3 regions of the Rhizobium sp. 1399 genome follow, and region 3 is predicted to be linked to each of the others. Evidence: predicted binding sites of a transcription regulator. Region 3 holds the regulator's gene; each other region holds the start of a gene.
What was found. Region 3 encodes LexA, which represses DNA repair genes until DNA is damaged. Its sites were predicted from a motif close to TGTTCNNNNTGTGTTCNG; they were not measured.
Positions count from the first base shown of each region.

Region 1: a site for LexA is predicted at 2,303-2,320, ahead of J2X71_RS04180 (DNA recombination protein RmuC). Genes of this name have one in related genera too.
Region 2: a site for LexA is predicted at 1,606-1,623, ahead of dinB (DNA polymerase IV). Genes of this name have one in related genera too.

Region 1 is NZ_JAVDSU010000001.1:801,389-808,622, forward strand. Features, by position in the region: gene def (peptide deformylase) at 49-564, opposite strand; gene J2X71_RS04175 (globin-coupled sensor protein) at 661-2,160, opposite strand; gene J2X71_RS04180 (DNA recombination protein RmuC) at 2,352-3,575, shown strand; gene J2X71_RS04185 (ribokinase) at 3,620-4,519, shown strand; gene J2X71_RS04190 (methyl-accepting chemotaxis protein) at 4,760-7,099, shown strand; gene ptsN (PTS IIA-like nitrogen regulatory protein PtsN) at 7,176-7,234, opposite strand, start outside.
Region 2 is NZ_JAVDSU010000025.1:22,063-29,296, forward strand. Features, by position in the region: gene J2X71_RS37410 (hypothetical protein) at 1-145, opposite strand, end outside; gene J2X71_RS37415 (hypothetical protein) at 799-1,137, opposite strand; gene J2X71_RS37420 (CsbD family protein) at 1,208-1,399, opposite strand; gene dinB (DNA polymerase IV) at 1,677-2,765, shown strand; gene J2X71_RS37430 (hypothetical protein) at 4,203-4,700, shown strand; gene J2X71_RS37435 (alpha/beta fold hydrolase) at 5,328-6,236, shown strand; gene J2X71_RS37440 (DUF899 family protein) at 6,607-7,234, shown strand, end outside.
Region 3 is NZ_JAVDSU010000018.1:36,460-43,693, forward strand. Features, by position in the region: gene lpxB (lipid-A-disaccharide synthase) at 1-880, shown strand, start outside; gene gltA (citrate synthase) at 912-2,201, opposite strand; gene J2X71_RS34270 (ComEC/Rec2 family competence protein) at 2,492-4,918, shown strand; gene lexA (transcriptional repressor LexA) at 4,899-5,624, opposite strand; gene J2X71_RS34280 (VOC family protein) at 5,820-6,707, shown strand; gene kdsA (3-deoxy-8-phosphooctulonate synthase) at 6,704-7,234, shown strand, end outside.

The DNA.
Region 1 (7,234 bases), on a different contig from region 3:
TATCATCGATATCATAAGGCGCGGCCGCAACATTTTCAATGCTGCAACTCAGAGCGCCTTGGACTTGGAAGCCTTGGTGAACTTCTTGATGACCATTTCGCGCTTCAGCCGCGAGATGTGATCGATGAAGAGCACGCCGTTCAGATGATCGATCTCATGCTGGAGACAGGTAGCGAGCAGACCGTCGGCCACCACACTCTGTTCCTTGCCTTCACGGTCGAGATATTTGACGGTGACCTGCGCCGGCCGCTCCACTTCCGCATAATAGTCGGGAATGGAAAGGCAGCCTTCCTCATAGACGGAACGGTCATCCGAGGAGCTGACGATCTCCGGATTGATGAAGACGAGCGGCTGTTTTTCCTCGCCTTCCTTCGAAAGATCGATGACGAGCATGCGGCGTGGAACGCCGACCTGGATTGCGGCAAGGCCGATGCCCGGTGCGTCATACATTGTTTCCAGCATATCGTCCGTAAGGCGCTGGAGATCGGCGTCGACCCGCTCGATCGGCTTGGAAACCTGACGGAGAACGGGATCGGGAAGAATGATGAGTGGCTTGATGGTCATGGCGTTCCCATAACCCATCTTTTCAAACTAGGGAATTATCCGCCGGGCAGGGATTGCGGTTTTTTGCAGCGCCTGCCCGGATTTTGCCTGGATTATTCAGGCTGCGCGGCGGGCGGTACCGGCAACCTGCCGACCTTCAGCACGAGCGCGGAAACGCTGCAGCAGTTCGATGAGGTTCTCGACCCCATCCTTCAGCCTGCGGGTTTCGGCAGACGTACGCTCGACCATGCCGGAATTCTGCTGGGTGATCGTGTCCATGTTGCGGATCGCCACGCTCACCTCGTTGACGCCGGTCGCCTGATCGCGGGCGGCAGCCGCAATATCGGCGACGAAGCTGTTGATGATGTCGATACGGCTGATCATGTCGCTCAGCGCCTCACCGGTGCTGCTGACGATGTTGACGCCCTCGTTTACCTGCGTCGAGCTTTCGGAGATCAGATTCTTGATCGCTTTGGCGGCATCGGCCGTGCGCTGGGCAAGCTGACGGACTTCCTGTGCGACGACCGCAAAGCCCTTGCCGGCATCACCAGCACGCGCAGCTTCGACGCCGGCATTCAGTGCCAGCAGGTTGGTCTGGAAGGCGATCTCGTCGATGACGCCGATGATCTTGGCGATTTCGGTGGAGGACTTCTCGATACCCGCCATGGCCGAAACGGCGCTGGTGACGAGTTCGCCGGAATTCTTGGCTTTCTCCTGCGTTTCGCGCACGGCGCCGGACGCCTTTTCGGCGTTGGCGGCGGTCTGGCTGACGCTGACGGAGAGCTGTTGCAGCGCAGCCGAGCTCTCTTCGACGCCAGCTGCCTGCTGCGCGGTGCGCAAGGCGAGATCGTCCGTCGCCTTGGACATCACATCGGCACCTTCGAGAATGTGGCCGGACGTGGTGCGGACAGACGTGAAAGATTCGCGAAGAGCGTTGACGGCCCTGTTATAGTCTTCAGCCATTTGGCGAAAATTCCCGGGCAGATCGGCAGGAAGGGTCGCTTCGAGATCGCCACGCGACAGTGCTTCAAGGCCGCGGCGCAGATGTTCCAGTGCCAGCGCTTGATCGGCTTCTGAGCGGGCGCGTTCTTCTTCCAACGCGTGGCGCTTTTCCTCGAGCGCTTCCAGATAGACGGAGATGGAATAATCCATGTCGAGCATCGCCGCCTTGATGACGGCGGTCAGCTTTTCGGCAAGCGCCTTTCCCTGCTGACGGGCAAAGAGCGATGGCCACTGCTTTTCCATGAGGCCACGGACGAGCTCCGACATGACAAGCGCATAGCCGCCGATATACCAGCGCGGCTCCAGGCCGATGCGGGCATGGGTGCGGCCGACGGCAGTAACACCATTCACATAGCTTTCGTCGAAATTGCCGCCCGAAAGATTGCCCCAATGTTCCTGCTGGCGCTTCTTGGCGTGGCCCATATGGGCCTTGTTGGAGAAGAAGCCTGCGACCGCCGGGGTCTTTGCGAGCTTGCTGTAGAACTTGTCGAGTGCGCCGCCGAGAAGCTCCGAGATCGCCGGCCGTAGCTCCCGCAGGTTCTTGCGCGCCTCATCGTCAAGCTCAATGAAGTCAAGGCGCTGCCTGAGGGCATTGTCGGTCTGGTGGGAAGTCATGGGGGATCTCTATCTGGCGAATGCGGAGGGAAATTGCAGCGCCAGATTTGGTGAATATGGTTTAGCAATCGTTAAGTGCGCGACCGATTTTTCTTCCGTTACAGTAAATTAGCGTCGTTAGCATTAGTAATACGGCGTGGATTGTTCACGTTTTGATCTGGATATTGCCGCTTATTTTGTTATGGTGCGGCATGACCGTGACATCCGACTCACTCACCATTTCCCTGCCGATACTGAGCCCCGGCGTGCTTGCACTTGCCGGCGGCGCACTCGCCGTTCTCATTCTCGTGACAATCGTGTTTGCCTTGCGCAATGCGGGCATCCGTCGCGAGGAAGCTGAAGAGGCCAATCTTCGCGCCGCGGAAAGCGAGGCGCGCATGGCAGAACTTCTGAAAATACAGGCGGAGATGCAGGGACGCATCTCGACCATGACGGAAGTCTTCGGTGCACGGCAGGCCGAACTCAATCAGGCGATCAACCAGCGGCTCGACGGCATGTCACAGCGCATGAGTTCGACGCTGACCGAGCAGACGAAATCAACGCATGACAACCTGCAGAAGCTGCAGGAGCGCCTTGCGGTGATTGATGTCGCCCAGAACAATATCCAGACGCTCGCCAAGGATGTCGTCGGACTGCAGGCCATTCTCTCCAACAAGCAGACGCGTGGGGCTTTCGGCCAATCGCGCATGGAAACGATCGTCGCAGATGGTCTACCGATGGGCGCCTATGCCTTCCAGCAGACGCTTTCCAACGGCTCGCGACCCGACTGCACGATCAGGATGCCGAATGGCGCACCACCGCTCGTCATCGATGCCAAATTTCCGCTCGAGGCGTGGAACGCGATCCGCGATGCAAGCGGCGCGGACGCCGGTAAGCTTGCTGGTCAGCAGTTTCGCCGTGACATGGAAGTTCACATCAAGGATATTTCCGAGAAATATCTGATCCAAGGCGAGACGCAGGAGACGGCTTTCCTCTTCGTTCCCTCGGAATCGATCTTCGCTGAAATTCACGAAAATTTCGAAGGGATCGTGCAGAAGGCGCACCGCGCACGCATCGTTATCGTCTCGCCTTCGCTCTTGATGCTGTCAATCCAGGTCATTCAGGCCGTGCTCAAAGACCAGCGCATGCGGGCGCAGGCGCATGTCATCCAGGGAGAAGTCGCCCTCCTCATGGACGATCTCGGCCGGCTCGACGAGCGCGTACGCAAGCTGCAGGGACATTTTTCCCAGACGCAGCGCGACGTGGACCAGATCATTACCTCAGCGGACAAGCTCACCAAGCGCGGCGCGAAGATCGAGGCGCTGGAATTCGAAGCAGGCGGCGACGGCAAGCCAACCCGCGAGAACGAGCCGTCGGCGAAATCCGTCGAAAGCCGAACCGGGTTGCTCAAGCTCAGGGTGGTTGACGAGGAGTGATCGCTTCGGCAGTGTCGCGGCCCGAAGCAAGGGACGGACATGCCATGATCACAGTTTTCGGCTCCATCAATATGGACCTTATCGCCACGACCAAGCGCCTGCCGAAGCCCGGCGAAACAGTTGCCGGCAACAGCTTTGCAACGGCTGCCGGTGGCAAAGGCGCCAATCAGGCGCTCGCCGCCCGGCGAGCAGGCCGCTATGTCCATATGGCGGGCGCTGTCGGCAAGGATGCCTTTGCCGAGGGCGCCCTTGAACTGCTCGACGGCGCAGGCACCGACCTTTCCCGCGTCAGCCATGTCGAGGGGCCGACGGGCACAGCTCTCATTCTTGTCGGCGGCGACGGCGAGAACATGATCGCGGTCATTCCCGGCGCGAACGGCAAGGTGAGCGGCGACAACGCCGAGGCTGCCGTCAACGCCATGAACGAGGGCGATATACTCATGCTGCAGCTCGAAATTCCTGTCGAGGCGGTCGAGCACGCGCTTGCTGCCTCTCGCGCCAAGGGCATCACCAGCATTCTCAATCTTGCCCCGCTCATTCCGGATGCGCCGCGACTCGGCCGGCTGGCCGATATCGTCATTGCCAATGAAACCGAGTTCGAGCGGCTGGCGGGACAGGAAAACATGAGTGCCGGTGACCGCGAGGCGGCGTTGGAGCGCCTGCATGCCGAGACCGGCCAGACGCTGATCGTCACGCTCGGCGGCGATGGCGTCATCGCGATCCGGGATGGCCAGATTTCCCGGGCGCAGGGCCTCGTCATCGAACCCGTCGATACTGTCGGCGCCGGCGATACGTTCTGCGGTTACTTCGCAGCAAGCCTCGATGAGGGGCTGGATTTCAACTCGGCGCTGCGCCGTGCAGCGGTCGCCGGCTCACTTGCCTGCCTGAAGCCGGGGGCACAACCCTCCATTCCGCTCGCAGCCGAAGTCGCAGACAGAATATAGTCCAGTCCAGCCGCGAACAATCGATAGAAAGCCACCCCTAGTTTTGGGGTGGCTTTCCGGATTTGCTGCCGAAACATAGCGAATTTCATTCAAATTTAAGAGGTTTCTGGCGATCCTTCGGGCGATCGCCACCTCGTTCATCTTCGAGGCGGTCAACCCCATGGCTGCTCCATGATAGAGCGTGCCTTACCCGCTGTGCCGGAGAATGGCCCTTCGGTGCGTCCTTGCCCCAAGGAATCTATGTTCATTTTCAGAATGAAATCGCTTGCGGCGAAGCTCATCGTCATTACCGGTGCCGCCATTGCACTGGTGCTTGTCGTTTCGAACCTCTTCCTCATCGACCAGACCCGTAACCGCGTCCAGACCCTGACGCTGGATCAGGCCAACTCGGAAGCCAAGTCGATCGCCAACGAGATTGCAGCCAATGTCGGCGAGCTTGCGAGCGCTGCTCGCACCATGTCGGGCGTCGTTGGACGCGGACATGAAGGCAAGATCCTCGATCGCAAGGGTATCATCAGCATTCTGAAGGCCAATCTCGAACAGAACGCTTTCGCCTTCGGCAGCTGGTTCTGCGAGCAGCTTGGCGCCTTCGACGGCAAGACCACGGAAATCGCCAACAACAATGACGAAGGCACCAACAAGGTCGGCGCCTTTACGCCTTACTGGTCGAAGAACAGGACTGGCGACATCCAGTTCTCGACCTTCGACAACGATTACACCGCCGAATGGTGGAAGCTTGCTGCCGACAGCGGCAAGGGCGCGATCACGGCGCCCTACCTCGCAGAAGGCACCGACGTCCCGACGCTGCTGACTTCGATTGCCTATCCGGTCATGTCCGGTGGCAAGATGATCGGTGTGGAAGGCGTCGATATTTCGCTGAAATCGCTTACCGACAAGGTGCAGGCGCTGCGCCCCTTCGGCTCCGGCCGTGTGACGCTGATCGCCCAGAACGGCAACTGGATCGTCGCTCCGACCCCCGACCTGATGTCGAAGCCCTATGGCGACAATCCTGGCTCGGCTGACGTAAAGGCTGCGCTTTCGTCCATGAAGGTCAGCCTCGTCAAGAACCTCAGCTTCGACGGCCTCGATCCCTTCGACCGCGTCGTCTATCCCTTCGCAGTTCCCGGTCTGAACGCCAACTGGGTTGTGCTGGTTGACGTCCCGCACACGGCGATGAATGCTCCGGTCCAGGACCAGACCTTCATGATGGTCATCAATGGCATCATCGTGCTCGGCGCCGTGCTGCTTGCCCTCTACTTCGCCGTCCGCTCGCTTGTTCAGCGTCCGCTCGCTGGCCTCGTTTCCAGCGTCAAGGCACTGAGCGACGGAAAATATGACGAAACGGTCGCCGGTCAGAACCGCGCCGACGAAATTGGCTCTGTCGCCAAGGCTCTCGAAGGCTTCCGCTTCGCGCTTGCCGATACGCGGCGTCTCGAAACCGAGGCTGACAACCAGCGCCTTGCCGCCGAAACCGAACGCGGTCGCTCGGAATTGGAACGCCAACAATCGGTCAATCTGCAGCGTCACATCGTTTCGATCGTCGGTGCAGGCCTTTCCGAACTGTCGCAGGGCAATCTCGGCCACCGCATTACAGAGGAATTCCCCGGCGAATACGGCAAGCTGAAGCAGGACTTCAATGCTGCTCTCGCAAGCCTCGAGGAAACCATCAACACGATGAGCCTCAGTGTCGTCAATATCGGCTCCGGTACGGGCGAGATCAGTAACAGCGCCTCCGACCTTGCCAAACGCACCGAGCAGCAGGCGGCAAGTCTGGAAGAGACGGCAGCGGCGCTCAACGAGCTGACCGCCCAGGTCAATTCCAGCGCCGAGAACGCCCGCACCGCAGCTGACAACGTCAATCTCGCCTGCGAAGACGCCGAGAAATCAGGAGAAGTGGTGCAGAAGGCGATTGCCTCCATGCACGGTATCGAACAGTCCTCGACGGAAGTTTCGCGCATCATCGGTGTTATCGACGAGATCGCCTTCCAGACGAATCTTCTGGCTCTGAACGCCGGTGTCGAAGCGGCCCGCGCCGGTGAAGCAGGCAAGGGCTTTGCAGTCGTCGCACAGGAAGTCCGGGAGCTCGCTCAGCGTTCGGCGAATGCCGCCAAGGAGATCAAGACACTCATCAACACCTCGGCCGCCCAAGTCAAGGAAGGCGTCGATCTCGTCGGCCGCGCCGGCGACACGCTGCACAAGATTGCCGAGCAGGTGATGGGCATCAACGGCCTTATCCGTCAGATCTCGGCCTCGGCCAGCGAACAGGCCATCGGCCTGAAGGAGATCAACCAGGCCGTGAACCAGATGGACCAGGTCACGCAGCAGAACGCCGCGATGGTGGAAGAAACCACTGCTGCCAGCGTGACGCTGAACGACGAGGCCCAGACGTTGAAGAGGTTGGTCACCCGCTTCCGCGTCTCCGGGCAGGGAAATGCCGCGGCAACACTGCGCTCCACCGCACAGCAGATGCGCGCACCGGCTGCGCCGGCACCACGCGCGGCCGCTCCGGCACCGCGCCGAGCCGTTGCCCAGTCTCGCGGCTCAGCGGCTGTTGCCCAGGATAATTGGGAAGAGTTCTGATCGCTGATCGCATGACAAGAAAAAGGCGCCTGAGCGATCAGGCGCCTTTCTTGCATTCCGGGTAGATCGTCGACCGTCAGGCAGCGTTCGACGTCTGCTCTTCATTGAGGAAGGCATAAATCGCCGAAGCGGAAT
Region 2 (7,234 bases), on a different contig from region 3:
CTCCAACACCGAGGGATCTGGCCGACATTGCAGAAGCGATCTTTTCCGCAGATGTCCCATTCGAAGCCTGTCGCATCTCTCCTGGGATCAAGCCAGCTCGATTGCGCTTGAAAGGAACCACGATGAATTTCTCGGCCAACGACATCGTTAATCCCTTGTTGTCCATCTAGTTGATTGAGTTGAGCGCCTCGATTTGATCGTCCAGTTCACGCACGCGTTCCAAATATCGTGGTCGAAGCGGATGATCCTCTGCCAGGCTTTCGAGTTTTGACAGCGCAAGCTGACGCTGGTCTTTGAGGAGCTTCAACCGACTCATTGGGGCCTCGACTTGTTGCTGCCGAGCCATAGCCGAAAATCGGCCGGAACGCCAATGGTGTTCTTTGTATGTTCCGATCTCCTGGCTCGCGTGGGTTCTCTCGAAGCATGGTCCTGCTCGGTGAGGCAGGAACCGTCAAGCAACGCGGCTTGCGCGGCGCGTCCATCTATGAGATTTCCCGGCACGTCCGACGCCTTCATCGTCACGCCATAAATCCCTGGCAATTCAAGCCGCTAGAGGCCGGGGCTTTTGTCCTGGACCATAAGGTGACAGGCCCGGGATCACCTCGTACTGCGGTGCCGAAATTCGAGAAGATTCCGCCAGCCTGAAGCGTGGGACATAACGGTCGATTTTACAATCAAGTTTCGAGAACGCGCCTCTATCGATCGATTTCGCGGTTCTATCCCGCCTGCCCGAGACGGTCCGATCACATGACCGACCCCTTGCCGCCGTCGGTTTCTCAGCCCCGGGTCGCAGATGCACTACTGGGCGGTGAAGAACGTCAGCAGAACCTTACCCTTATCGCCGAGCAAGCACACGAACCTGTCCGGCTTTCCCGTCTTTTCCTTCCGGGCAATGTAGGCCTCTCCAAGAATGACGGTTTTCACGGCCACATCCTCGACTTTGGTATCAGACTTGCTGATGGCGAGGCTCTCCATATCCATGACAAGATCAGTGATCTCCGGCGAGCGCTCCCGAAGAGCGAGAAGGCCTGTGTTCTTGCAGGCATTGACTGCGGGATCCTCAACTGCCTGGGCAGATGCGTTTTCCGCAAGAAGGACGACAAGGACGGCGGTAACGGCGAGTGCTGAATATTTCATAAATGCATCTTTCGTAAAAAAAGCCCGCGACCGGCGCGGGCTTGGTGCGGGAATGTGTGCTCGAATGTGGCTATGCCCTGTCGACGACCTTTTTCACGGCATCCTTGGCGTCGCCCTTGGCGACCTGGGCCTTGCCCTTGGCCTCTTGCAGGGAACCCTTTGCCTGTTCCTCGTGATTATCAACGGCTTTACCGACGGCCTGCCGCGCCTTGCCGGCGACCTCGTTCGTCGTTCCCTTAATCTTGTCTGCTGTGCTTCCCATAACAGTCTCCTTCGTTTGACAGGAGCGAAAGCCCCGAAACCGTTATTCGTTCCACGCGTGAAAGCCCCAGGCGGTATATCTTCGCACGTCCAGAAGTTTTTGCCGCCGCATCCGATAGCGCCATCAGACAGACTGCCCGCTTCCAGTCGCTTGATGATGCGTGCAGCCGTTCAATGAAATGCTTGATATGGGGATGGAGCCTGCTATGTTCCCCTTCTGTTTCGGCATGGAACTCTCGATGAGCGCCGCCGATCCCATTGCGATCGCCGACGGCGCCATGAACGATATGAGCTCTACCCCAGTCCGAAAAATCATCCATGTTGACATGGATGCCTTCTATGCCTCAGTTGAGCAGCGCGATAATCCGGAACTGCGTGGCAAGCCGGTTGCCGTTGGCTATGCGGCGGTTCGCGGCGTTGTGGCGGCGGCAAGTTACGAGGCCCGAATTTACGGCGTTCACTCGGCCATGCCGTCGGTGACGGCGAGGCGCAAGTGTCCGGAGCTGATTTTCGTGCCGCCTCGCTTCGAGGTTTATAGGTCCGTATCGCAGCAGATCCGTGAGATCTTTGCCGAATATACGTCTCTCATCGAGCCGCTCTCACTCGACGAAGCCTACCTCGATGTCACCGACAATCTCAAAGGCATGGAAATTGCGACCGAGATCGCGTCGGAGATCCGCTCAAAGATCAAGCAGCTCACCGGCCTCAATGCTTCGGCCGGGATTTCCTACAACAAGTTCCTCGCCAAGATGGCAAGCGACCTCAACAAGCCGAACGGCCAGGCCGTCATCACGCCGAAGAACGGTCCGGCCTTCGTCGAGCAACTCCCCGTCAAAAAATTCCACGGTGTCGGGCCGGCAACCGCTGAAAAAATGCATCGACTGGGAATCGAGACCGGCGCCGACCTCAAGCAGCAATCGATCGAGCTTCTCACGGGGCATTTCGGGAAATCGGGACCGTATTTCTATGGGATCGCCCGTGGCATCGACAATCGCCAGGTAAAGCCTGACCGGGTGCGAAAATCCATCGGCGCGGAAGACACGTTTTCGCAGGACATCCATTCCTACGAACCTGCGCGCGAGGGGCTTCAGTCCCTGATCGAAAAGGTCTGGGGCTACTGCGAAGCCAATGAAATCGGGGCGAAGACCGTGACACTCAAGGTCAAATATGCCGACTTCACCCAGATCACGCGCAGCAAGACAGTTCCGGCAGCGCTGCCGGGGATTGCCGATCTTGAGGAGGTAGTCAGCCTGCTTCTCGCGCCAATCTTCCCGCCGAAAAAAGGGATCCGTCTGCTCGGCGTGTCGCTGTCTTCACTGGAACGGCGAGCAGCTCTCACGCAACCGCAGCTGCGGCTGGCGCTTTAGGCGGCGAGCCAGCTTCAAATCGCGCTCGCGGCGCGCAAAACAGCATCGCCTCGCGAATACGTTGAAGATGGCGCAACCGGGTGCTTCTGACTGCGGCCAGGTACCGAGTCAATCGACGCGATAAGATCTGGCACGACAGGGGGCCTCATCGCTGAAACTTCATCTTGCTCTCTTGGATCTGCAGCGGATAGTGCCGACGAAAGGCTGGCAAAATCCGCGCGGGAGGCATCCCAAGCGGCCGAGCAGCACGAGTGAAGCTCAAAGAACTTCATGATTGGTGGTAGACGCATTTCGGGCGCTCGACATCAAATCATCTATTTTAGAAATAGCTCACATAATGACTTTCGTTCGATCTTCTCCCATGATACGATCGTCACTGCTTAATGACATCTCCAGCCTAATGAGACCCGCTTGTTTCCCCAAGCGGGTCTCTTCCTGTGTCGTCGCAGCACAGCGGACGCGAAACAAACTCCAGCTTTCAATGTTAGGCAGATGGGTTCGTACGACAAGGCAGACCCCGTCGGTCCCCAGCAGGCATCGAGCGGTCCGCCTTTTGCATCCTCAACTACCCGTTTTGGCGGATTTCTTTTTGGAGACGATTTCATCAACATGATCCAGAACACAAGCCAGCGGCGGCGCAATGGCGGTTGGCCCATGTCACGCGTTTTTCACGCGACAGTTTTTCCGCGGCATGCTTATTTTGCCTCGCCTTATGCATGTCGGGGACCGAGCGGGTGGGGCTCGCCTTCGTATCGAGTAACAGGCGGGCCCCAGCGCTCGAGCTGCCGTGGCCCGTCGAGGCGTTCGTCTGCCGCGAACGGCGAGCTTCTCAACATCAGCGAGAAAGACAGGCCTAAGCGGCTGTCGCGATCAAGATCTTCCCCTTTTGCTTGATGGCGGGGAGTGCACTGGCGGCGCGTTGACAACCTAATATTCCGGATGCAGACCGATGGCTTCGCCCCTTGCGCCTCGCAATCCATGACACAGGTAGCAACGGGGAAGTTCCCAAGCCCAAGGCTTAGGTGGGCCGGTAGGAAAAAGTTATTGAGCCAGCTGTCACTCCGTCTTCGCCTATTATCACTGTCTATCATCATGCGCTTGGTGCTGCGATTGATCCCGGGTGACAACCAGCGTGCGTTGGTTGCGCATTCCGAATTGCTCTTCGCATTGCGGCTTGATGAGGATCACAGGTGACGATTGCGACAGCTCCCTACCTAGAGCAGAGGTTTAAGCAGGTCGCCGCACAGTCAAGAGACCCTAAATCGCCTTGCATGCCGCAGCCCAAGAGCCGGTCAATGATTGCAATTGCCTTCGTGCTGCCCGTGGGTTTCGCAAACTGTCGGAACTCGTGTCTCCGCAGCTCCATATAATCTCGCGCCTGATCCACCGCGCCCCACGCTCAGCTCCGACGGGGTGGCGAAGGGTCCGATCGACGCGATGGATCTGGCCTCTGCCACTGCCTTGGAAATTCCCCGGTTTGATCTAATTAGGACTTCCGAGCGTGCGGCACTTTCCTTGCCCGCAACACCAGCCACCAAGAATGCGCGGGTTCAGTTCCGCACCGCCTTGCGAGAAACAGGGACATTGATGACAGCTGCGATGACAAAAATACAGATCGGTGAGGCAATTCAAGCAAACGGATTGGCCTGGACCGGCGAAGGTGTCACCATCCCCCACGGATCAGACGCGAAAATGGCCTACATGAGGGGGCAACAAAATTTCTTTGGCTGCTTCTTGAACGGAAAGCTTGTGGTAGACGGCAGGCAGTTCGACACTCTGTCGCAGGCAGCAAGTGCTCTGGCCCGGAATCGAATAGGCAGAGCTCCAAATCTTAACGGATGGGCCTACTGGCATGTCCGCTTCCCTGGATCGGAAGACTGGATCCCGATGGCCGCGCTTAAAACGGCAGCCGAACAACAGCACGGCGATGACTAGGCTGCGTTTTCACCGGTGCAGCTTGCACGGCTCTTCCCCCTTCACTTTAAACTCACGCCAGTAACGAGGGACGACTGCTTCGCGAGCAAGCTTTTTGAGCTTCGCGACAATGGCCAAATCGCATTTTTTTGGCACATACGGTGATCTGCGGGGGGATCTGTCAATGGGCAGTCAATTCTGCTGGTTCCGCCGGAAGGCAGCTTTGAAAAGCAGGCAGACGCTTTCAATTCCCGGATGACATGGCATTATCTGCCGATGGTCGCATTTTAGCCAGCGCGGAACCCCCTGGGCCGCATTCGACTGCTTTCGATGTGGTCGCTGATTGGCGCCTTCTCCACCAGAGCATCTGGGTAGTGCTTCCGATCCACCAGGTTTCGACCGCCAAGGAGCCATCTGGTATGCTGATATCTTGTCACCGGGTACGAGAAGGCGGCGAAATGCTTGACGAGCTCAAGGTAGATCGGCGTATTCGCATGATTTTCAGCGGAGCGGATGGCGCCGCCCAATCCGTCGCCACCGCACAATGGTTTGGCGTGGACAAGATGAACCAGATCGCCGCATCGGACAAATGGTCCCCTTCAGGTGAGCTGCGCGGCGCGCCCCGAGCGCCTTGCAAGGAGAAGCAACGTGTCGAAGAAGAAGCGCGCACAAAGAGTTTCCTTATCGGGTGGATCGATATTCACCACCATCGCCGGGAGCGGCCCGCCGGTTCTATTGCTGCACGGTTTCCCCGAGACCCATCTAATGTGGCGCGACGTCGCTCCGCTGCTTGCCTGCGAGTTCACTGTCGTGTGTGCCGACCTGCGCGGATACGGCGCCAGCGCTTGTCCCCCGTCCGCCCCAGATCACCTGCCCTATTCCAAGCGAGCGATGGCGGCCGAGATGGTCGAAGTTATGGAAAAGTTCGGCTTTAGTGAGTTCATGATCGCCGGTCATGATCGCGGCGCCCGTGTCGCTTACCGCATGGCCCTCGATTATTCTGCGGCGATAAGAAAGCTTGCCGTGCTCGATATCGTGCCTACCTCGGCCGTCTGGGATCGGGCTGACGACCGATTTGCCTTGGCGTTCTGGCCGTGGGTTTTGCTTGCGCAAGCCGAGCCTTTGCCGGAAAGACTGATCACTAGTGCACCGGAGGCCGTCATCGATGACGCGCTCGCCGGCTGGGGATCTTCCACTGCCGCATTCCCAGCAGAGATCAGACAGGCCTATTGTGAGGCGCTCTGCAACGCAGACCATGTTCACGCGATTTGCGAGGAATATCGGGCTGCAGCAAGCATCGATCGCGAGCATGACATGCAAGACCATATTGCCGGACACAGGATTCGCTGTCCCCTCATCGCCCTTTGGAGTGGAACTGGCGCATTGGCCACTTGGTATGCCGACGAAGGCGGACCCTTGGCATTATGGCGACAAATGGCAGACAACGTCGTCGGTTATGCTTTGCCGGGCGGCCACTTCTTTCCTGAAGAGTATCCCACACAAACGGCGGAGGCGTTGGCCCGATTTTTCCACGGCGCAGCGTCTTCATCGGGTTGATCCTCGGGAGCGTGAAGCGGCTGATCAGACGCTCTTGCGGCAGATCATTGGCTCGTCTCTCACAGACTTTCGGGATGATCATTCCCACGTTGTCGTCCATCTCGAAGGCTCCAGGATCGAGGTCGCTTTTGAGATTGGAACGGCGTGGGAGGAGCAAGACTTCGGCCGGTTGAAGGTTGCGTTTTTTGGCCACCGGAGCGGAGACCAAAAAAAACATTCAGCCCTTGTCGAGTACGGGTCTCCTCGCACGTCTAGTTCAAGAGGGCGCGGAGAACCGTCAAACGCGCCCGCCAGCTTCCGACAATAAGCACGGGATGACCGAGTGGCTGGGGACTGCGAGACGGTCGGTATGAATCAAGGGAGAAATCACATGGACATGGGCGACTTGAAACCCGCGAAAGAACTGGCCGCGAAACGCGTGAGCCGATTCATAAACGAAACTCCGGATTACGCCGAAGCAAGGATGGCCTTGTTGGCGGAGGAGATCGAAGTCCGGCGACATCTTACCAGGCTCGCGGAGCAACGCCGGCGCCTGCCTCCCGGCCCAGTCGTCCAGAAGAATTATCGCTTCAAGGACGAAAACGGCAACGATATAGGCCTTGCAGACCTGTTCGGTCGCCACGATACGCTTGTGACGTACTTCTGGATGTTCGGCCCGCAGCGCGAACGGCCCTGCCCCATGTGCACGAACTTCCTTGGCGGAGCGAACGGCAACGGTGCCGACGTCAAGCAACGGGTCGCGTTCAAGATCATTGGTCGCAGCCCGGTAGAGCGGCAACGTGCGTTCGCTCTCGAACGCGGATGGCGCGACCTTGATTTCGTTCAGATCGTCGGCGACGACTACGCCCTTGACCTGGGCCTGCTCGACGACGACGGATCTGAAAATCCGGCGTTCACGGTCTACCAGAAGGATGGGAAAGACGTCCGCGTCTTTTACAATGGCGAGATGCCTGCCGAAGCGGCTGACCCCGGCCAGGATCCAAGAGGGGCGGTCGACA
Region 3 (7,234 bases):
CGACAGCCCGGACTTTACCCATCGCGTCGCCAAGCGCGTGCGCAAGGCGCTGCCGGACCTCCCAGTCGTCAACTATGTCTGTCCCAGTGTCTGGGCCTGGAAGGAATATCGCGCCCAGCGCATGCTCGCCTATGTCGACCATGTGCTGGCCGTACTTCCTTTCGAGCCGGCGGTGATGCAGCGTCTCAACGGGCCGGCGACAACCTATGTGGGTCACCGTCTGGTTGCGGACGCAGCGCTCCTGGAGACCCGGCGCCTGCGCGCTGGCCGGCAGCCCGGCAACGGTGCGATCCTGCTTCTTCCCGGCTCGCGTTCCTCCGAGATCAAGAAGCTTCTGCCTTATTTCGAAGCCGCCGCCAATGAGCTCGTCGCCCGCAATGGACCGATACGCTTCATGCTTCCGACTGTGCCGCACAAGGAAGCGTTTGTGCGCGAAATGACGGCGGGATGGAAGATAAAGCCGGAAATCGTTGTGGGTGCCAAAGCGAAATGGAAGGCCTTCGCCGAAGCCGATGCGGCCATGGCAGCGTCCGGCACGGTGATCCTGGAACTGGCGCTGGCTGATGTACCCGTCGTTTCCGCTTACAAGGTCGACTGGATCATGCGCATGCTGACGTCAGACATCAAGACCTGGAGCGGCGCACTGCCCAATCTGATCGCCGACTACGCGGTCGTGCCGGAATATCTGAACGATATCGTTCGCGGCGCAAGCCTCGCGCGCTGGATGGAGAGGCTGTCAGCCGACACCTACCAGCTCAAGGCGATGAAGGAAGGCTACGAGCTCATCTGGCAGCGCATGCAGACAGAAAAGCCGCCTGGAGAGCATGCAGCACAGATATTGCTCGATGTTCTAACCAACAAAAAACCCGGCCACTCCTGACCGGGTTTTCTTTTTGCTTCGAAGTCAGCGCTCAGCGCTTGGAAACCGGTACGTAGTCGCGCTTAGGTTCGCCGATATAGAGCTGGCGCGGACGGCCGATGCGCTGTTCCGGATCCTCGATCATTTCGTTCCACTGTGCGATCCAGCCGACGGTACGAGCCAGAGCGAAGAGCACGGTGAACATGGTCGTGGGGAAGCCCAGGGCCTTCAGCGTAATGCCGGAGTAGAAGTCGATGTTCGGGTAGAGCTTCTTCTCTATGAAGTATGAGTCGGTCAGAGCGATGCGCTCCAGCTCCATGGCGACTTCGAGAAGCGGATCGTCCTTGATGCCGAGTTCGCCGAGAACTTCATGCGTGGTCTTCTGCATAATCTTGGCGCGCGGATCGTAGTTCTTGTAGACGCGGTGACCAAAGCCCATCAGGCGGAACGGATCGTTCTTATCCTTGGCGCGGGCGATATATTCCGGAATGCGGTCGACAGTGCCGATTTCCGTCAGCATGTTGAGGGCTGCTTCGTTGGCGCCGCCGTGAGCGGGCCCCCAGAGGCAGGCGATGCCGGCGGCGATGCAGGCGAACGGGTTCGCACCCGAGGAGCCGGCGAGACGGACCGTCGAGGTCGAGGCGTTCTGCTCGTGATCGGCATGGAGGATGAAGATACGGTCCATGGCGCGTGCGAGCACCGGATTGACGACATATTCCTCGCAGGGAACAGCAAAGCACATGCGCAGGAAGTTGGACGCGTAGTCCAGATCGTTCTTCGGGTAAACGAAGGGCTGGCCGATATGGTACTTATAGGCCATCGCTGCGAGCGTCGGCATCTTGGCGATCATGCGCAGGCTGGCGACCATGCGCTGGTGCGGATCGGTGATATCGGTGGAGTCGTGATAGAAGGCCGAAAGCGCGCCGACGCAGCCGCACATGACGGCCATCGGATGGGCGTCGCGACGGAAGCCGGTGAAGAAGCGGCTCATCTGCTCATGCACCATGGTGTGGTGCGTGACACGATAGTCGAAGTCCTTCTTCTGGGCGGCGGTTGGCAATTCGCCGTAGAGCAGCAGGTAGCAGGCTTCCAGGAAGTCGCCATGCTCGGCAAGCTGCTCGATCGGGTAGCCGCGATGCAGCAGAACGCCTTCGTCGCCGTCGATATAGGTGATCTTCGATTCACAGGATGCAGTCGACGTAAACCCGGGATCGTAGGTGAAGGAAGCCGTGTTCTTGTAGAGGGCACCGATGTCGATGACGTCGGGTCCAACCGTGCCTTTTCGCACGGCGAGATCGACTGATTTGTCACCGATTTTGATTGTAGCGCTTTGATCCGTCATGCTGATCCTCCGGGGTGGCGGTGGCGCCGCAAAAGCGCCATAAGGGTTAAGCGTCCTAAGCGATAGCTATATGATCGCGAAGCTAATGCCAAGTTACCGTGATGCCATTTTGTGCATCGCGGCATCATCTTTTAGGCAGTGCAGCGATGAGCTAAATGCATATCAGAACACCATGATTTGACTGGACTTTTTGCTCCCGCGAATTTTCGTCTTATTTCAATCGATTATTGTTTGCTCGTTTTGATTTCAGGTTGCATTCTGCCGGTATCCGGGGGCGGGTCCAGGCGATTATGGCAGGGTTAGAGACAAGAGAACGACAAGAGCAATCCATTGATGAAAAGATGGATTTTGCTGGCATTGCCCCGCGCGCCATTGTGACGCAATCGGCTCGGACCCAGGTTGCGATCCCATTTCGATGGCGATTGGTGACTGTTGCGAACCGATACGTCGGGTCGTCGATGCGTATGGCCACCGAAGAGGCCGGCCACGGTCTCCTCATCCTCTTCTCTCCGGTCTTCCTTGGTGCAGGTGCCGCGACCTGGTTTCTTGCGGCCTCGGACTTTCCGGCCGTGTCGCTCGGTCTCTGCCTGCTTGTTCTCCTTATTGCCGTTGCGCTCTGCGGTTATGCCCGGACGAAACTGCAGGCGACGCTGCTTGCTCTACTTCTTTTTGCCGGTGGAATGCTCTCCGCGCAGATCGAAACATGGCGGGCAAAGACCCTGATCCTCGATTCAGCCGTAACGACAACGGTGACCGGCCGGATCGAACGCCGAGAAGGCGATGGCCAAGGGCGCTGGCGTTATATTCTTGACGTCACCGGTACGGATGCTCCTGAGATCAAGCGTCCGCCCGAACGCATCTCCGTGCTGGTCCGCGGAGCCACCCAGCCGTTCGAACTCGGCGACGTCATCGAGGGCAGGGCGCGTCTCACGCCTCCGGCGGGACCGGCGCTCCCCCACCTCAATGATTTTGCCTTCAGTGCCTATTTTAACGGCATTGGTGCCAACGGCTTCTTCTACGGAGCACCGAAGAGGGTTGCGGAACAGCCGGAGCGAGCGAGTTTGGTCGGTGAGGCCATTCTGGAGTCGCTCTACCGCCTGAGAAGCGGCATCGGCGATCGGATCCGCTCCACACTACCAGGCGACACCGGCGCCTTTGCCGCCTCCCTTGTCACGGACGAGAGACGGGCGATCTCGGATGAAACGACGGAGGCGCTGCGGCAGTCCGGCCTTGCGCATATCATCGCGATCTCCGGCCTCAACATGGCGCTTTCCGCTGGCATCTTCTTTGTCGGGCTGCGCGTCATTCTCAGCCTTTTTCCCGGCATTGCCCAGGCGTGGCCAACCAAGAAGATCGCGGCGGCCGGTGCGCTTGCTGCGGTGACGGCCTACTATTTGATCTCGGGTTTTGCCGTTTCCGCCGAACGTGCCTTCATCATGATGGCGATTATGCTGGTTGCGGTCTTCTTCGACCGGCCGTCGATCAGTCTCAGAAACGTGGCGCTATCCGCTCTCGTGATCCTCGCGGTCTCGCCATCGGAGGTGCTGGGGCCGAGTTTCCAGATGTCCTTTGCCGCAACACTTGCACTGGTCGCCGGCTACGACCTCTGGAAGGGGCGGCCGATGCGGGAGAATGCCTTTGCCAAGCTGCCGATCATGAAGCCCTTCTTCATGGTTGGTGGCTTCTTCGGTGGCGTTTTCCTGACGTCGCTGATCGGTGGTTTCTCGACGGCGCTGTTTTCGATCGAGCATTTCCACCGGCTGACTGCCTATGGCCTGCCGGCAAATCTCGCGGCCATGCCGGTCATCACCTTCATCGTCATGCCGGCCGGGATGCTGGCAATGCTGCTGATGCCGTTTGGTCTGGACGGCTGGCTATGGCCGGTGGCAGGCTTCGGGCTTGATCTGGTGATCACCATCGCAAAGGCAGTAGCGGGGTGGGGCGGCAACATAGATGTAGGCCGCTTGCCCGGCTGGTATTTCCCGACCGCCGTTTTCGGATTTCTGCTGCTGACCCTGCTCAGAACCCGGCTGCGGCACATGGGAACGGCAATTGTCGCGGTCTCGACGCTCGCTGTTGTTCTTCTTCCATCGGAGGCGATGCCCGATATCGCTATCTCCGAAGATGGCGGCCTGGTCGCTATAGTCGATGGAGAGGCGATGGCTTCGAACCGTGAAAAGCCGCCCGCCTTCATCTTCGAACAATGGCAGAGGGCCCTTGCCGTCGAAGAGCATCAGAAGCCGGTTATGCTTCAAGCTGCCAAGGCGCCCACTGCGCCTGATGGTCAAAGACTGCAACTGTCACCCGACCAACAGAATGAAGCCAGAGAGGCAATGAGACAGGCAGTCGCCATTAGCCCGCCGTCACGCTTCTCCTGCCTGAAGGGCGCCTGGTGCACCACTTTGCTCGTCAATGGGAAGAAACTGACCGTCATCGAAAATGCTGCCTATCTCGGACCAGCCTGCGATACGGCCGACATTGTCGTGACCCCCGTCCGATTGCGCTTCGACCGCTGTCGTTCCGGCGCGCTGCTCTTTACCGGCGAGACGCTGCGCAAGACAGGTTCTGTCGAACTTCGATTCACCGATAAGGGAGTTGAGGTCGCAACCGCATTCGACACATTGGGGCGACCCTGGATGCGCCACCGCGCCTATGATTGGCGCAGTAACACATTCGCAGACGCCAATCTGTCACCGGTCAGTGATAGCGGCGAATGAGGCCGACGAGCTTGCCCTGGACCTTGACGCGATCCGGCGGAAAGATGCGGGTCTCGTAAGCAGGGTTTGCTGCCTCGAGCGCAATCGATGCGCCCTTGCGGCGGAAACGCTTGAGCGTTGCTTCCTCGTCATCGACGAGCGCGACGACGATATCACCCGGATTGGCTGTGCTGCCATTGCGGATGATGACCGTGTCGCCATCGAAGATGCCGGCTTCGATCATCGAGTCGCCGCGAACTTCCAGCGCATAATGTTCACCGGAGCCAAGCATATCGGCGGGAACGGTGATGTCATGCGTATTGTTCTGGATTGCCGAGATCGGAACACCGGCGGCGATGCGGCCCATGACAGGAACGGAGACCGCATTGCCGTTATCGGCAGCGGGTGCTGGCTTCGCCGAGGCAGGAGGCGCCACGGGCTGGGGCTTGCCGAGGCTGCCCTCGATGACGCTCGGTGAAAAGCCGCGCCGAGGCTGCAGGCTTGGGCTGTAGGCTTCCGGCAGTTTGATGACTTCGAGCGCGCGCGCCCGGTTCGGAAGCCGGCGAATGAAGCCGCGTTCTTCGAGCGCCGTGATCAGCCGGTGAATACCGGATTTCGAGGCCAGATCCAGTGCGTCCTTCATCTCGTCGAAAGACGGTGGAACGCCTGACTCCTTCATCCTTTCATGAATGAAAAGAAGGAGTTCCTGTTGTTTGCGCGTGAGCATGGCGTCTCCCCAGTCTTGAAACAAATCCAGAACGGACACTATATGTTCCATATGTGTTCCGCAAGTAGCTAAATTTTCGTAAAACTTCTGTTCAATCTGTCGAGAATTTGATTTTTATCGCCCTTAGGCCTGTCTGGCCTTGTTTCACGAGACCTGCTGAAGCACATCTCCTTGTCACTGCTGGGAGAAGAACCGATGAGCCAAGACACGCTTCCGATCGATCATCTCGTTTTGCCGGTTACCGATATCGACCTAGCCCGCGAAAGGCTGGGCAAGCTGGGCTTTACCGTCGCGCCTGATGCCCGCCATCCCTTCGGCACGGAGAATGCCTGTGTTTTCTTTGCCGACAAAACCTATATCGAGCCGCTCGGTGTCGCGAGCGTCGAGGAGAGCGAGGTGACGGCACGTGAGGGCAATGTCTTCACGGCTCGCGATCAGGCTTTCCGCTTCCGCTGCGGCAGCGAGGGACTGTCCGCCATCGCCTTCGCCACCGCGGATGCAAAGCACGAACATGCTCGATTCGTGAAGGGCAGCATCAGTGCCGGTTCTGTGCTGCAGTTCGAACGCCCTGTGAAAATGCCGGATGGCACGGAGAGCATTGCCGGCTTCCGGCTCGCCTTCGCTGCCGACCTCCGGGCACCGGATTTCTTTCTCTTCGCTGTCGAGCGCATCAACCCGCTTCCTGCCGACCGCAACGTGCTGGAGACCCACGCCAATGGCGTGACAGGCATTGCCGAGATCGCGCTCGCAGCCCCCGAGCCGACAGCCTTCGGCGACTTCGTTCGCTCGGCGGCAAAAGCCGCTTCTGCTGGCGATACGAGTTTCGGGCTGGAGGTGCTTACCGGAAACGCAAAGATCAGCCTGATGACCCCGCAGGGGCTGGAGGCCTATTTCGATCTGGCGACGCCGGATATCGATCGCGGCCTGCGCGGCCGGGCAATCCTCTTTGCGGTTGGCGATCTGGCCGTGACAGAAGCGCATTTGGCTGCTAACGGGGTGACCTATACACGCAAGGGCAACCGTATTCTGGTGAAGCCCGCGCCCGGTCAGGGCGTGCTCTTCGCTTTCGAGGAAACATCATGAGCTCTACTACGAACTCCGTTGTGACGGTCGGCGAAGGCGCCGGCAAGGTCACCTTCTCCAATGCTGCACGTCTGTCGCTGATTGCCGGCGCTTGCGAAATGGAAAGTCGCGACCATGCGTTCATGGTTGCCGGCACGTTGAAGGAACTGTGCACCAAGCTCGGCATCGGGCTCGTCTATAAGACCTCGTTCGACAAGGCGAACCGCTCTTCCCTGTCGAGCAAACGCGGTGTCGGCCTTGAGAAGGGGCTGGAGGTTTTTGCCGATCTAAAGAAGGAACTCGGCATTCCGGTTCTGACCGACATCCACACTGAAGAACAGTGCGCTGAAGTGGGCAAGGTTGTCGACATCCTGCAGATACCGGCCTTCCTGTCTCGTCAGACGGATCTCCTGGTGGCTGCGGCAAAGACCGGCCGCGTTATCAACGTCAAGAAGGGCCAGTTCCTGGCGCCCTGGGACATGAAGAACGTGCTCGGCAAGCTCAATCAGAGCGGCAATCCGAACATCTTGCTGTGCGAGCGCGGCGCT